2 linked regions of the Aliamphritea ceti genome follow. The protein of the gene in region 2 binds, or shares a complex with, the protein of the main gene of each other region. Links are inferred from orthologs where the notes say so. Each region holds a gene or a part of one and is shown on either strand. Other genes may lie near its edges.

Region 1 (3,138 bases), 1.5 Mb from region 2 along the record:
CGCCATCGACATTAAGCACATCAGTGTATTTATTCAGCAACTTGATTGCCGGAATAAATCGCTCACGCTGCAAACCATTCGCATACAAACCATCAGGCACAATATTCGATGTCGCAACCAGCGTGACGCCATTGGCGAACATTTGCTCTAACAGCCCACCCAATATCATGGCATCAGTAATATCTGTTACAAAAAACTCATCAAAACAGATAATCTGAAACTCAGACGCAAACTTTTTACCAATAACAACCAGAGGATCCGGCGTACCATCCAGCAACCGCAGCTCTTTATGAACCCGCTGCATAAAACGATGAAAATGTGTTCGCTCTTTATTATCAAAAGGCAAGCTGTCAAAAAACGTATCCATCAGATAGGTTTTGCCGCGCCCTACTCCACCCCAGAAATATAACCCCTGCACAGGCTCAACCGGCTGTTTGTTAAAACGCCCTGTTAAGCGCTGCAATAAACCGCCTTTAGGTTTTTCCTGCTGAGCTGCGAGCATATTCTCGTATAACCGCTGCAAATGCTTAACTGCCACTTCCTGAGCAGGATCATAGCTAAAGCCTTCCCGCTCCAAATCAGCCTTATAGCGTTCTAAGGGGGTCATAACACATCCAAATAGTCTGTTTTCAAATCTGCGGGGGACTCTACATAGACCCCGCTTACTTTGCAACGCAACATAAGCTTCCCTGCTACTAAAGGCGCTTGGTGCTAACAGCCCTGAAACAAAAAAGCCGGACTCTGTGAGCCCGGCTAATTCTGCATTACATTTAATGACAATTCGTATTTGTTACATCTGCAGTTCATCTGGTGAATTCAAATTTTGCAGCTGTCCAGCTAAATCACCTACGTCAACCTCACAAAACGGATGTTTACGCATCCATCCCTGTACACCACGACGCCCTTCGCTCAACCACTCATCAAGCGAGCCCGCATATTGACGGGGAATAACTGCATGCAATGGATGCCACCATTCAGCTTCAGATAACACACAGATATGCTCCGGCTGATCTGCGGCTGCCGTCAAGAGTCGTTCAATTACCTGATCGCTTAACAAGGGCGTGTCGCATGGCAAAATCAACAGATTATCTGTTTCACAGACTCTCAAAGCAGCCTGAATACCCGCCAATGGTCCCTGATATCCTTCAAGTTCATCTGCAACTGTAATGTCGGCCAACTCAGAATAACGAGGAATATTACGATTACAACTAATCAGTAACGAAGACACTCTTGGGCGTAAAAGCTGTACTGCATACTCAACCAAAGGCCGCTGCCGGAACTCTACCCAACCCTTATCCTCACCGCCCATGCGTTGTCCCTGTCCACCAGCTAGCACCAGGCCGCTGACAACATCACGATTTAGCATTGTCACGCATTAACCGCCTGTTACCGGTGGAAATAACCCTAACTCATCACCATCACTCAGCTGCGCATCCATAGCAACCAACTCCTGGTTAACCGAACACAACAGATCCGCATTACCCAAAATATCATTCCAGACATCACCACGCTGACGAAGCGACAAAACCACATCAGCAACAGAACATGCTTCACCACAAGCAACTTCTGTCCGCTCAAGCCCTAAAGTTTCACGAATTGAAGCAAAAAACAGCACATTAATCATCCAGCCACCCAATTATTATTTCGTCGATGCTTGCGAAATATACTACCTAATTCAACACTTCACTCAATGGAATGAAATCATAAAACTGACCTTCCACCACCTGAGTGTCACAAGGCACAATCATAAACCCAGCTGCACTGGCCGCAGAACTCAGAATTCCAGAACTTTGACTTCTGCTCAGACAAGCTTTACCAGCGTCCAGCTCAACACGAAGGTATTCCTGACGGGAAATAGCTTTTGTACGATTAAAGCCTGCAGCAACCTTAAAGATTTGTGGCAGAAATTCTGTCGCACCCTGAGATTTCAACAAGTAAGACCTCGCCAGAATAGCAAAGGTCACAAATACAGACGCAGGATTTCCTGGCAAACCAATAAACGGCGTACCCGCAACCTCACCAAACGCCAACGGCTTACCCGGCTTAATAGCCATTTTCCACAGGTTCAGCTTACCAAGTTTTTCCACTGCAGCTTTAACATGGTCTTCCTCACCAACGGAAACACCGCCGCTACTGATAATACAATCAGCTCCGTTAGCAGCTTTTAAAAGCGCAGCCTCAGTTGCCTCAAAGGTGTCCTCTACTGTCCCTAAGTCCAGAATATTAAGACCTAGCCCCTGCAACAAACCTTTCAGCGTAAACAGATTCGAATTATAAATCTGACCTGGCTGCAACGGACTCCCGGGCATAACCAATTCATCGCCAGTTGTCAGAATAGCTACCGTCAGAGGCTGTACGACTTTTACATTGGCCACACCGACTGAAGCCAACACCCCCAGATGAGCAGCCAGTAACCGCGTACCAGCTTTCATTACTACCTGGCCAGATGCGATATCCTGAGCTTTCGGACGTATATTCGCACCAGAACGAACCGGCTCTTTAAATTCAACCCAAACACCCTGTTCATCTTCACCGCTAACAGTATTTTCCTGCATTTCAACGGCATCCGCTCCAGGCGGAATTTCTGAACCAGTAAAAATACGTGCAGCAGTACCCACCTCAAGCAACTGTGGTGCAACTCCAGCCGGAATACGTTGAGAAATATAAAATCGCTTTCCTTGCTCCAGGCTAGCCGCGTTTAGCGCATAACCATCCATCGCACTATTATCCTGCGGCGGTACATCAACAGAAGAATAAACATCTTCTGCTAACACTCTTCCCAGAGCACTTTCCACAGCCAGATCAACATGGTTTTTGCTAACCTGCGCCAGCTCCAGCATGGCATTCAACGCCTCAGCAACAGGCATCAGCGCCTGCTGCTTTTGTGTATCACACCCGCAGCCACTCATCCCCGGCTCCCGCACGCAGTTGCAACTGCGGACGTCATTACCATTTCAACAAAGTTACATGGCCGATGACGGGAATCCAGCTGTTCACAAATAATATTATTCCAGGCTGTTTTACAGGCACCTGTCGAGCCCGGCATACAGAAAATAGCTGTTCGGTTCGCTATACCTGCAAAAGCACGGGACTGCACTGTTGATGTGCCAATTTCCTGATACGAAACCTGACGGAATA
Region 2 (3,286 bases):
TTAGAGAACGCCGGTCATTATCAACACAATACTGTAGCGCTTTACGTATTAAACGCTTAGAACCTTCCTCAGAAACCGGCTTGATACCTATACCGCACATCTGATCGAAGCGAATTTTAGTTACCCCCATTTCCTGCTGCAGAAAATCAATAACTTTTTGTGCCTCAGCGGTACCAGCCTGCCACTCAACACCCGCATAAATATCTTCAGAGTTTTCCCGATAAATCACCATATCTACATCACCAGGTTTAATAACCGGGCTCGGGACTCCTTTAAACCAGCGCACTGGTCGCTGACAGACATATAAGTCTAACTCCTGACGCAGCGCGACATTCAGCGATCGAATACCCCCACCTACAGGCGTAGTCAGCGGCCCTTTTATACCGACTGCAAACTCTTTAAATGCCCGTAAAGTCTCATCCGGCAGCCAGGTATCCTGATCATACATCTGAGTAGCTTTTTCACCGGCAAACACTTCCATCCAGGCAATTTTACGCCTTCCTGTATATGCCTGCTGAACTGCTGCATCTACTACCTCAATCATTACCGGCGTGACATCCGCACCTATACCATCGCCTTCAATAAACGGGATTATCGGCCGGCCCGGCACCTGAATCAGATTATCGCCCGCAAAAGTTATCTTCTCACCCTCAGGAACACGAATATGTTGGTATGCCATAGCTTACTCCACGTATACTTACATCCAGAAAATACTGAGTTCAGGTAAAGGCCGTGAATCCATATGCTTCGGCACAGAAGTATACGGAATCCAGCTTCCGCCACAGTGATCAACTTTCAGACATAATTACCTGAAAGCGTCCGCACCGTTATTTAAATATAGTTTTACGGATACAGTCCTACAAATGTCACGAGTCATACTTTTTAATAAACCTTTCCAGGTACTGACGCAGTTTACTGATACAGAAGGCCGCGCCACTCTTGCAGACTTCATTAAACAGCCAGATGTGTATGCCGCCGGACGACTGGACTATGATTCGGAAGGACTATTAATCCTCACTGATGACGGGCAACTGCAGCATCAGCTGGCCAACCCGAAATTCAAAATGGCTAAGACCTACTGGGCTCAGGTTGAAGGCGAAATTGATGACGCAGCTTTAAAGCAGCTACGCAATGGAGTTGAACTTAAAGATGGAAAAACCCGCCCCGCCAAAGCTCAGCGCATTGAAGAACCGGATATATGGGTGCGCACACCACCAATAAGAGAGCGCAAAAATCTGCCAACAAGCTGGCTGGAACTGACTATATCAGAAGGCAAAAACCGCCAGGTAAGACGGATGACTGCGGCAGTTGGCTTTCCAACATTGCGTCTGATCAGGGCAAGCATTGGCGAGTGGAAACTTGATTCACTCAAATCAGGAGAAAGCAGAATAGAAGAAATTTATCTGCCTGATACTCAGACAGATAAACCGGTAAAACGTAATAACAGAAAACACACTGCTACACGAAAAACATCAGGAACACACCCTTCTAAAAAATTTGGTTCAAAGCCCAAAAAGCGTTCCTGAATGCTTTAGCAGGAAATTTAAAGATTATTCATCCCAGGAGTCGGCACGCTTCAGATCAGTATCTTTAGCCGCCACCCAGGACTCACCATGCTCGGTGATTTCTTTTTTCCAGAACGGCGCATCACGCTTCAGATAATCCATAATAAACTGAGCGGCAGCAAACCCTGCTACCCGGTGTGGACTTGCAACTCCTACAAATACAATATTATCGTTCAGGGATAGTTTCCCAACCCGATGCACAATCACTATTGCACCTAACTCCCAACGCTCACGAGCCTGGGTAGCAATTTTTTCCAGTGACTTTTCTGTCATACCAGGATAATGCTCCAACTCCATCGCCAGTAAACCAGGCCCCGAAGCCATTTCACGAACGATACCTGTAAAGGTAACAATCGCCCCATGACTGCCGCTATCATCTCTGATCAGGGCATTTAAACCGCTGATGTCGAAATCTTCCTGCTGAACCTTGATGATATTGCTGCTCACCTAAAACCTCGTACCACAAATACAAAATGACTGATGAAAATTCAGGAAAAGCATGACCAGAAATGCTAAGGTTGTCCACCTAAAAAATCATTACCTATATGGATATTTTACACCTATGCGCTGGACCCCACACGCTACTGTTGCAACCATTGTTGAAGATAAGGGACGTTTTCTGTTTGTAGAAGAACACTCCCCCCCCTCAACAAACTGGTTATCAACCAGCCAGCCGGGCACCTTGAAGCTGACGAAAGCTTTATTGAAGCCGCAAAGCGTGAAACTCTGGAAGAGACGGGCTGGCATGTAGAGCCAGAAACACTGTTGGGCATGTATGTATATAAAGCACCGGGTAACAGCACGGTTTACCATCGCTACTGCTTTATCGCCCGGGCAATATCAGAGCAGCCTGGTGCAGAGCTGGATACCGGCATCGAACGCGCACTTTGGCTAACCTATGACGAGCTTGCTGCCCGTCGTGACGATTTGCGAAGCCCGATCGTTTTAAAATGCCTTGAAGATTACCTTCAGGGTCAACGCTATCCACTTAATTTTATCCACGAATAAGCTTTAATATTGCGATCCGCATCCCCATATTAAAATTTTGCACTAAGTCATCATGAGCCAGTATTTTTTATGAGTAATAACGCCAATACCAAAGTCATTGTCGGCATGTCCGGCGGTGTTGATTCATCTGTTTCTGCCCTTTTATTGCAACAGCAGGGCTACCAGGTAGAAGGCCTGTTCATGAAGAACTGGGATGAAGATGATGGTACAGATTACTGCACCGCAATGGACGACCTTGCGGACGCTCAGGCAGTGTGCGACAAGCTTGGCCTCACTCTTCATACAGCTAACTTTGCAGCAGAATACTGGGACAACGTATTCGAACACTTTCTGGAAGAATACAAAGCCGGCCGCACCCCCAACCCAGACATTCTATGTAACCGGGAAATCAAGTTTAAAGCCTTTCTTGAATACGCTCAGACACTTGGCGCTGACAAAATCGCAACCGGTCATTACGTTCGCCGCAGCGATATAAATGGCCATGCCTGCCTATTAAAAGGCCTCGACAACAATAAAGACCAGAGCTACTTCCTGCATCAGGTAGGTAGCGAAGAGCTGAGCATGACATTATTTCCGGTAGGCGAACTGGAAAAGCCTGAAGTGCGTCGCCTGGCTGAAGAACATGACCTGGTCACTCACAATAAAAAAGACAGCACCGGTATCTGCTTTATTGGCGAGCGTCGTTTCAGCGACTTCCTTAAACAGTACCTGCC

What was found.
Region 1: the proteins of OCU49_RS13390 (region 2) and OCU49_RS06655 are in contact, whole or in part, in a crystal structure (PDB 1FMA), measured with the Escherichia coli proteins. The link is inferred for Aliamphritea ceti from one-to-one orthologs.

Annotation. Positions count from the first base shown.
Region 1 is NZ_AP025282.1:1,450,307-1,453,444, reverse strand. What follows is about bases 1-2,818. They hold OCU49_RS06655 (MoaD/ThiS family protein), read right to left. Parts: upstream 1,625-2,818; coding sequence 1,376-1,624; downstream 1-1,375. Other genes in these bases: OCU49_RS06650 (molybdopterin molybdotransferase MoeA), read right to left, coding at 1,671-2,818; mobA (molybdenum cofactor guanylyltransferase MobA), read right to left, coding at 791-1,366; zapE (cell division protein ZapE), read right to left, coding at 1-607. Also shown: more of OCU49_RS06650, read right to left, coding at 2,819-2,909; moaB (molybdenum cofactor biosynthesis protein B), read right to left, coding at 2,906-3,138. UniProt on the Escherichia coli protein: Involved in sulfur transfer in the conversion of molybdopterin precursor Z to molybdopterin.
Region 2 is NZ_AP025282.1:2,905,788-2,909,073, forward strand. What follows is about bases 282-3,247. They hold OCU49_RS13390 (molybdenum cofactor biosynthesis protein MoaE), read right to left. Parts: upstream 2,013-3,247; coding sequence 1,551-2,012; downstream 282-1,550. Other genes in these bases: icd (NADP-dependent isocitrate dehydrogenase), read right to left, coding at 282-679; OCU49_RS13385 (rRNA large subunit pseudouridine synthase E), read left to right, coding at 864-1,526; OCU49_RS23745 (hypothetical protein), read left to right, coding at 2,065-2,316; OCU49_RS13395 (NUDIX hydrolase), read left to right, coding at 2,226-2,573; mnmA (tRNA 2-thiouridine(34) synthase MnmA), read left to right, coding at 2,643-3,247. Outside these bases: more of icd, read right to left, coding at 1-281; more of mnmA, read left to right, coding at 3,248-3,286. UniProt on the Escherichia coli protein: Converts molybdopterin precursor Z to molybdopterin. This requires the incorporation of two sulfur atoms into precursor Z to generate a dithiolene group. The sulfur is provided by MoaD.